Regions from separate parts of the Undibacterium sp. TC9W genome, predicted to be linked through region 3. Evidence: predicted binding sites of a transcription regulator. Region 3 holds the regulator's gene; each other region holds the start of a gene.
The links. The regulator sigma-54, encoded in region 3, starts transcription at its own class of promoters, with help from an activator protein. The targets are predictions, from matches to a motif close to TGGCANGNAANCTGCTTT.
Positions count from the first base shown of each region.

Region 1: ACO0LN_RS00785 (ammonium transporter) is a predicted target of sigma-54. The motif match lies at 1,622-1,639, and genes of this name have one in related genera.
Region 2: urtA (urea ABC transporter substrate-binding protein) is a predicted target of sigma-54. The motif match lies at 1,319-1,336, and genes of this name have one in related genera.

Region 1 covers NZ_JBMPPJ010000001.1:158,369-161,636, forward strand. Annotated here, with positions in the region: gene ACO0LN_RS00775 (arginyltransferase) at 58-789, opposite strand; gene aat (leucyl/phenylalanyl-tRNA--protein transferase) at 786-1,502, opposite strand; gene ACO0LN_RS00785 (ammonium transporter) at 1,690-2,892, shown strand; gene ACO0LN_RS00790 (NUDIX hydrolase) at 2,970-3,268, opposite strand, start outside.
Region 2 covers NZ_JBMPPJ010000009.1:2,580-5,847, reverse strand. Annotated here, with positions in the region: gene urtA (urea ABC transporter substrate-binding protein) at 8-1,261, opposite strand; gene ACO0LN_RS14485 (ATP-binding protein) at 2,120-3,268, shown strand, end outside.
Region 3 covers NZ_JBMPPJ010000013.1:54,610-57,877, reverse strand. Annotated here, with positions in the region: gene lptB (LPS export ABC transporter ATP-binding protein) at 1-653, shown strand, start outside; gene ACO0LN_RS18510 (RNA polymerase factor sigma-54) at 665-2,155, shown strand; gene hpf (ribosome hibernation-promoting factor, HPF/YfiA family) at 2,263-2,610, shown strand.

The DNA of each region.
Region 1 (3,268 bases), on a different contig from region 3:
ATAGGATGGGAAGAAAAGTTGAAAATAAAATTTGAGAGACAAACAGGGCGGAGCGTTTCACAGCTCCCGCAAAGTTTGCCAGCGCCCCTGCATCAAGGCATCCAGGGGGCGGAAATTGGTTTTGTAAGCCATCTTGGGGCTAGCTGCAATCCAGTAACCCAGATAAACATAGGGCAGCTTTAATAAGCGTGTTTGCTCTATCTGCCACAAAACATTGTAGGTGCCATACGATGCCGTCGCATCATCCGGGTCATAAAAGGTATATACCGACGACAAGCCATCTGTGAGTACATCAATGATGCTGACCATGCGCAGGATATTGTTGCCATCCCTGAATTCAACCAGGCGTGTATTCACACGGCTTTGCAGCAGGAATTGAGCATACTGGTCTCGGCTGTCATTGTCCATGCCACCGCCAGAATGACGCTCACCCTGGTAGCGCTGGTACAGCTCATAGTGTTCATGCACATAACTGAGGCTGCTGACGCGCGCATGCAGATTGCCATGTTTTTTCCAGGCGCGGCGCTGGCTGCGGTTGGTTTCAAACTCATTGACGCGTACGCGCACTGGTGTGCAGGCCTGGCAGTTATCGCAATGCGGCCGGTAAATAAAAATTCCGCTGCGGCGAAAACCACTCTTTACCAGCTCCGAGTATGCATCCGCATTAATCAGATGTGCAGGCGTTGCCACTTGAGAACGCGCCTGCAAGCCTTCCAGATAACTGCAAGGATAGGGCGCCGTTGCATAAAACTGTATGCTGGCGAAGGGGAGTTCGTTAAGCTGGGTCACGGGCTGATCTTGTTGACTATGGTCCAATTGCTAATCGCTGGCAAGGCACTGGCATGTTCTACCCAGCGCAAAAACTCGGTTCTGCTGATCGCTTTTGCGCCCAGAGATGCCAAATGTGCCGTCTCTTGCTGGCAGTCTAACATTTTCACCCCATGTTCACGCAAGAAAAATACCAGATGTGCCAAGGCTATTTTTGATGCATCCGTGACCCTGGCAAACATCGATTCACCATAAAACATCCGGCCTATGCAAACGCCATAGGCGCCTCCTACCAATTTGCCGTCCAGCCATACTTCGGTGGAATGGGCATATCCCAGTTTGTGCAAGTCACAATAGCCCGCAACGATGTCGTCAGAAATCCAGGTGCCATGCTCTTCACCGCGCGGCGCTGCACAAGCCCGCATGACATCTTCAAAGGCAGTATCAAAGCGCACTTCCCAGCGCGGGTCTTTGCTGACCTGGCGCAAGCGCTTTTTCAGACTGAGTGACAGCTTGAAGTCTTGTACCTGCAAGACCATGCGCGGATCGGTGGACCACCACAAAATAGGTTGCCCATCAGAAAACCAGGGAAAGATGCCATTTCTATAAGCATACAGCAAGCGTCCCGCTGACAGGTCGGCACCCGCTGCCAATAAGCCTGCGGCACCGTCTTTTTCAGTAAGTGCGGTGCTGGGATGAGGGAAGGGACTATCGGTTTCCAGCCAGGGGATCACGCAGCCCCCAACATAGCTTGCACTAAAAAGATGCCATATTTTAGTGCATTAAACTTCTGCATTAAATAACCAGGTTTTAAAAATCGCATTAAATCAATCACTTATCGTTTGCACCAAATTGGAATGCATTTTGCTTTATCAGTGCATCTTTAATTCGGATTTGCACTTTAATTGGGAGATATTTTGCATGAATGCACAAAATAGCAGCGCTGACGCCTTGTTTATCTTGCTTGGCGCAATCATGATTTTAGCAATGCATGCGGGGTTTGCGTTTTTAGAATTGGGTACTGTGCGCAAGAAAAACCAGGTCAATGCCCTCGTCAAGATACTGGTTGATTTTGCCGTATCGACCATCGCCTACTTTTTTGTCGGTTACACCATTGCTTACGGCGTGCAGTTTTATTCAGGTGCCGAGGTGCTGGTCGCCAAAAACGGTTTTGAAATGGTCAAGTTCTTTTTCTTGCTGACCTTTGCCGCCGCCATTCCCGCCATTATCTCAGGCGGCATTGCCGAGCGGGCAAAATTTCACCCTCAGTTGATTGCTACTGCCTTGCTGGTCGGTGTGTTGTATCCATTCTTTGAAGGCATAGCCTGGAACCAGCGTTTTGGCATACAGGCATGGCTGAAGGCAATGTTTTCTGAAGAATTTCATGACTTTGCCGGTTCCGTAGTCGTACATGCCTTTGGTGGCTGGGTCGCCTTGCCTGCAGTGCTGCTACTGGGTGCACGCCGTGGCCGCTATATGAAGAATGGCGCAATTGCCGCCCACCCGCCATCGAGCATCCCTTTTCTGGCATTGGGAGCGTGGATCCTGACTGTTGGCTGGTTTGGTTTCAATGTCATGAGTGCACAAACCATGGACAAGATGAATGGTCTGGTTGCCATGAACTCGCTGATGGCCATGGTCGGCGGCACGCTGGTCGCCTTCATCCTTGGCAAGAATGACCCCGGCTTCGTCTATAACGGCCCCCTGGCTGGCCTGGTTGCGGTGTGTGCCGGTTCTGACCTCATGCATCCTCTCGGAGCGCTGATCACTGGTGGTATGGCTGGTGCGATCTTTGTCTGGATGTTCACCTGGACGCAAAACAAATGGAAAGTCGATGATGTACTCGGTGTCTGGCCCCTGCATGGGCTGTGTGGTGCCTGGGGTGGCATTGCCGCTGGTATCTTTGGCTTAAAGTCTCTGGGTGGTCTTGGTGGCGTCAGCTTGATGTCGCAATTGCTGGGCACCGTCACGGGTGTTGCGATTGCCTTCATCGGTGGCTATATCATCTACGCCAGTTTGAAAAAACTCGTAGGTATACGTCTTGATCCTGAAGAAGAATTTGAAGGCGCAGATTTGGCTATACATAAAATCTCATCGACTGCTGAGCGCGAGACCAGTTGGTAGTGACGCAAATAATGACGAAAAAAATGGGCGATTGAAAATGTCGCCCATTTTTTGATGCAAGTCCAGCCAGTTTCATTTCAATCATGCAGCATTGGCTTGAAAATATCATGCTCATGCGTCTGGAAACGCCCACCGGCCTTGACCTTCGCCAGGTCTTCAAAGAAAAACTTCAGCGTATGGCCTATGGTAGGGAAGGCGATGTCATCCCAGGGGATTTGCTCTTCAGAGAATAACGCAACTTCCAGGCTCTCGACTCCCGCTGCGTAATTCAAGTCCAGCAAGGTGGCGCGGTAAAATAAATGCACCTGATGCACATGTGGCACATTCAAGATAGAAAACAGCTCATGCAATTTGATATTGGCACCAGCTTCTTCCT
Region 2 (3,268 bases), on a different contig from region 3:
CCTTGAATTACAGTTTCTGCTTGCCTTCATTGCCTGGGATATAAGGGCTCCATGGTTGCGCACGGATAGGTGTTTTGGTTTTGTAGACAACGCTGAACTGACCATCCGCCTTGATCTCGCCTATCATGACTGGCTTGTGCAGGTGATGATTGGTTTTATCCATCGTCAATTCAAAACCGGATGGTGCTTTAAAAGTCTGTCCGCCCATGGCAGCAATGACTTTATCGGTATCCGTGGACTTAGCTTTTTCAACTGCCTGTTTCCACATATACATGCCTACATAAGTCGCTTCCATAGGGTCATTAGTGACAACTGTCGCGGCATTAGGCAGTTTTTTGGCGGCCGCATAGTCTTTCCATTTTTTGATGAATTCGGTATTCACCGGGTTTTTTACAGACTGGAAGTAATTCCAGGCGGCCAGATGACCCACCAATGGCTTGGTATCTACACCGCGCAATTCTTCTTCACCGACTGAGAATGCGACGACAGGTACATCCGTAGCCTTCAAGCCAGCGTTACCGAGTTCTTTATAGAATGGGACATTGGAGTCACCATTGATGGTGGAGATAACTGCTGTCTTACCACCCGCAGCAAATTTCTTGATATTGGCAACGATGGTCTGATAATCAGAGTGGCCGAATGGGGTATACACTTCATCGATGTCAGTATCCTTGACTCCCTTACTATGCAAGAAGGCGCGCAGGATTTTGTTGGTGGTGCGTGGATACACATAGTCAGTACCCAGCAAGACAAAACGCTTGGCACCACCTCCCTCTTTCGACATCAGGTATTCAGTCGCAGGAATGGCTTGCTGGTTAGGTGCGGCACCTGTGTAGAAAACGTTTTTCTCAAGCTCTTCACCTTCATACTGCACCGGGTAAAACAGTAGGCTATTGAGTTCCTTGAAAACGGGCAGGACGGATTTACGTGATACCGAAGTCCAGCAACCAAACACGACGGATACTTTGTCTTGCGATACCAGTTGGCGGGCCTTCTCAGCAAACAGCGGCCAGTTGGAGGCTGGATCAACGATCACCGCTTCCAGCTTTTTACCCATGACACCGCCCTTGGCATTGATTTCATCTATCGTCATCAGGGCCACATCTTTGAGAGATGTCTCCGAGATTGCCATAGTGCCAGACAGGGAATGCAGAATGCCGACCTTGATAGTATCGGCGGCTTGCGCCTGTGTAAGCCAGCCAGAAGCGGCCAGGGTCATTGCGGCGACAGCAGTTGCTTTCAAAACAGTACGACGTGACATGTTTTCTCCTGATAGTGGTGAGGTCATGGAACAAATAAAGCAAGTTTCTCACCACTGTTAGCAGATAACGTGCCAACCACCGAATTACACTAGTTATTGGCTGATAGGCCATTGAGTTGTTCAAAGATATTTAGTAAATTTAGCTCAAAAACATTTGAAAAATTTCATTCAGAATTCCGTCCAGAAAAGACATAAATGCAATACTCACACGCAATGTAGGAAAAGCAAAATTGGGACTATCCCTCACCCAAATACCTAGTATCGACAACTAAAACTATGCAAGCAAGATTGCATTTTAGCCACGACGTTAGATGTCAACTGATATTCGCGCCGAAGCATAAGCAACTCACTCATTCATTGGAAATAGCAGTGCTTCATTCTTGATTCGACATTTTCAATGGGCGCATATGTTGATCGATCACAATATTTAAGTGCGCAAACTATTTCCGCTCATTAGAAATGCGCGGCAAACTTCATTTTTAAGTGCACAAACGCACCCAAACCGTGCAAAAGCATAACTTTTCTGCATTTTTGTGTAGCCTTAATGATTGTTAACAAAATTTATTTCCGCACGGAAAATTCGACACAGACTTCTACAAATCTGGAACCTGGGATTCGAGAAGAAAAAATAAACTTATAAGCGTTTGATTTTATTGAATATTTTCTTGATCGCTAGGACTTATCGCCATTATGGCGTTTTATACCACTCTGATAAACATTGTTTTTTAGAACGCACAATTACTTTTTTCAGTGCAACATACGCAACTCCAAACTTCGCATTTATCAAACGATTGTTCTACTATTTAGACGCAGGGAAATAGAAATTGATTCCATTAACATTCTTCAGGTGTGGTAATCATGATCAATCAATTTGATGAATTCAGCGCTTCGCCGTCGGCCGAGGCGAGCGACAAGGTTCCCGAGACAGTCAAAGGTGTTTCTGATGTTGCCAGATTGCAATATTTGATCGATAACACGCCTGCCATTATCTACAGTAGTGTTCCTACTGGAGATTTTAAAATGACTTTCGTCAGTAACAACGCACTCAATGTTCTCGGCTATCACCCTGAAGAAATGCTAGCCGATCCAAATTTCTGGTTCAATCACATTCATCCAGCAGATGTACCCCAAATCTTCTCAAGTATTGCAAAACTATTTACTGAAGGTGAGCGCGTTTACGAATACCGTTTCATGAGTCGTGCTGGACAATATGTTTGGATGCATGACATGCTCAGGTTAATTCGCGATGAGGATGGCAATCCGGTGGAAGTAATCGGATCTTTAACCGACATCACAAAACGCAAAGAGATGGAAGAAACCTTGTTCAAAAAAGGGCAAGAGCAACAATTGCTCATCAAAAAATTGCAAGAAGCGCACGAGCAATTGTTGCAATCAGAAAAAATGGCCTCCGTTGGCCAGCTCGCGGCCGGAATAGCACACGAGATCAATAACCCAATAGGATTTATCAATTCGAATATTGGGAGCCTGCATAACTACGTAGAGAAATTGCTTGAAGTTATTGGTGGGTATGAAGACTTAATCCCCCAATCTTTAAGCGAGAGCCAGGCCCACAGCAAGATGAACGAAATCAGAGAAAGAGCTGATCTTGATTTTTTAAAAGACGATATACAAGATCTTGTACAAGAATCGATGGATGGACTCAAGCGTGTCAAGGATATTGTTCAGTCATTAAAAGATTTCTCCCACGTTGGCGAAACAGATTGGCAGGAGGCAGACATTCATCATGGCATAGACAGTACCTTGAATATAGTCAAGAACGAAATCAAATATAAAGCGAATGTCGTCAAAGAGTACGGACAATTACCACCTGTAAAGTGCATCATTTCACAGGTCAATCAGGTCATTATGAATTTACTGGTTAACGCCTCTCATGCGATTAAAGAGAAAGGGATTATCAAGGTCAGTACAGGTTGCGAAAAAGACCTGATATGGATAAAAGTACTCGATACTGGAAGCGGTATATCACCCGAAAATCTTAATCGCATA
Region 3 (3,268 bases):
AGGTCGTGGGTTTGCTGGGGCCGAATGGCGCAGGCAAGACCACTTCGTTTTACATGATCGTTGGCCTGGTACCTTCCGACGCCGGGGATATCACGATTGATGATGTGAATATTTCGCAACTGCCTATTCACGAGCGCGCCGTACTGGGTTTGTCTTACCTGCCACAGGAAGCTTCGGTATTTCGCAAGCTGACGGTAGAAGACAATATCCGTGCCGTCCTCGAATTGCAAAAAGACAGCGAAGGGAAATATCTCGGTGCCAAGAAAATTGAGCAAAGGCTCAATGCTCTGCTGGCAGATTTGCAGATAGAAAAAATACGTGAAAGCCAGGCGCTGTCACTGTCAGGTGGCGAACGCCGCCGCGTCGAAATTGCCCGTGCACTGGCGACCAATCCACGCTTTGTCTTGCTGGATGAACCCTTTGCCGGTGTTGACCCTATCGCCGTCATTGAAATCCAGCGCATCGTGCGCTTCCTCAAGGAGCGCGGCATAGGTGTGCTGATCACCGATCATAATGTGCGCGAAACCCTGGGCATCTGCGATCACGCCTATATCATCAACCAGGGCGCGGTACTTGCCAGCGGCAAGCCTGACGACATCATACAAAATGAATCTGTACGTCGCGTTTATCTCGGAGAACACTTCCGGATGTGACGGGAATCATCATGAAACAAAGCCTGCAACTACGTACCTCACAACATCTGGCCTTAACGCCGCAATTGCAGCAATCAATACGATTATTGCAGTTATCCACTTTGGAATTGCATCAGGAGCTGGAGACGCTGCTGACTGATAACCCCATGTTGGAACGTGTCGATGATCCCCTCGATCACGCCGTACGCCTGCTGGCCGACGGTGCCATCAATACCAGCAGTACTTCTACCGATGCCGGCATGGAAGCACCGGCAGCAAGAGAAGACAGTGACAGGTCAGCAGAACCGGCTGCCGCAGATGCAGAAACCGTCATCAGCAATGACAGCACCACCTCCAGCGAAGAAGACTGGGGCTTTGATGATGTACAGCATGGCAGCAAATCTGGCGATGATGAGGATGGCCGCCCGCAGCTGGGTGCTGCTCATATCACCTTGCGCGAGCACTTGCTGGAACAGATGCGCCTGAACCTGCGCGAACCGCGTGACCGTGCTCTGGTCGAGTTGATGATCGATGCGCTCGACAATAACGGTTACCTGACCGAAACATTAGATGAAATACATGCCAGTTTGCCACTGGAGCTGTGCGTAGAACCAGAAGAGCTGGCATTTGCGCTGAACATGCTGCAAAGCTTTGACCCGGCAGGTGTCGGTGCGCGCAGCCCGTCTGAATGCCTGGCCTTGCAAATCAGGCGTTTACCAAAAGTTGCTTTCGTCATACGCAGGCTGGCATTGCAAATTGTTGAAACACAACTGGCTTTATTTGCACAAAGAGATTTCACCAAACTCAAGAAAATCTTCGATTGCGATGACGAAGATTTGCGCGATGCACAAACTGTCATCCGCCAGTGCAAACCGCGCCCCGGCCTGGCCTTTGCTGCGGATGAATCTGACTATGTTGTACCCGATGTGATCGTCAGAAAATCCGGCAACGGCTGGCAAGTCATGCTGAATCAGGATGTCATGCCCAGGCTGCGAGTCAGCAGCATGTATGCCAACATCATGAAGCAAAACCGTGGTGAAGCTGGCATGGGCGCACAATTGCAGGAAGCACGCTGGCTTATCAAGAATATGCGGCAGCGTTTTGAGACTATATTGCGCGTTGCACAAGCCATAGTCGAAAGGCAACGCAATTTTTTCACCCACGGTGCTGTTGCAATGCGCCCCCTTGTTTTGCGCGAAATTGCTGATACACTAGGATTACACGAGAGCACTATCTCACGTGTAACAACCCAAAAATACATGTTGACCCCACATGGCATGTTTGAGTTGAAGTACTTTTTCGGCAGCCATGTCGCGACGGAAACAGGGGGTGAAGCATCTTCCACCGCGATACGTGCACTCATCAAGCAGTTGATAGGAGCAGAAGACCAGAAAAGCCCACTCTCTGATAGCAAAATTGCAGACATGCTGGGTGAACAGGGCATGGTAATTGCCCGACGGACAGTTGCCAAATACCGTGAAGCCCTCAAAATCCCCCCAGTCAGTTTGCGTAAATCTTTGTAAGCAGTCCTTGTAATCACGGTTTGAATTGCTATATATGATTTAGCTCAAGGCAAATAAATGCTGAGAGCGTATCGTTATAGCAAGCAACATCACTATAGGAGCACAGTATGAATCTCACCATCAGTGGACATCACGTCGAAGTAACTCCTGCAATTCGTGAATATGTACATACCAAACTAGAACGTATCAGGCGGCATTTCGACCAGGTCATTGATATCGCCGTCATCCTGACGGTGGACAAGCTCCGGGAAAAGGATAAACGACACAAAGCTGACATTAATTTGCATATCAGCGGTAAAGATATCCACGTTGAAAGTCTGGCGCATGATCTGTATGCAGCCATTGATGCACTGGTAGATAAACTTGATCGCCAGGTCATCAAGCATAAAGATAAAATGCAAGACCATCAGCACGACGCCATCAAGCACATACCTGATCCGGCATCGGCTTCATAAGACCCCAGTCCTTGCCCGAACAGGGTTGCGGACATCCAAAACAAGGACGCTAGAAGGCGTCCTTTTTGTTGGGTGAATGGTTTCTTTGTACGGCTGGTTTTTGATGCTTTAAATTTCAAATAAATAGTTTACTTTTATTACTACTTGTCACGTCCATCGCTCAAAAAGCTGCGAATTAGTTGATTCACGGCATTTTTATTAACGTCATTCCAGCGTGCTTTTAGCTGGAATCCAGTGACGTTCGCTGTATGCCATGGTGCTTGTTACAAGTGGCGCTTTGACTAAAGCGATTGCCCTCCGTGGATACAAGCCGGGTCTCGTCCCGGCAGCCGAAATACTTTCTTTGCGTCGCCAAAGTAAGTATTCAAAGAAAGGCGACCCAGGCGTAGCCGCCCCTACGGGGTGCCCATTTGTGCAGTACAAAAAATGGGAAGATCCGAAACTCGCCTGCGGCTCAAACAGCGGCTCTTCTTTTTCCATTTTCTGTACTGCACAAATGGCGGCTACACATGGGAACTGCGAAAAGTCAAAAGCAACCGCAACGTCAAACTCAACAGCAACAGCAACCCAAAAAGTCAAACCTAACAGCAACGAACATGCCGCCCTTACGCTATTTCCTCATAAACATATACACCCCGTGACTACCAAGCCTGACAAA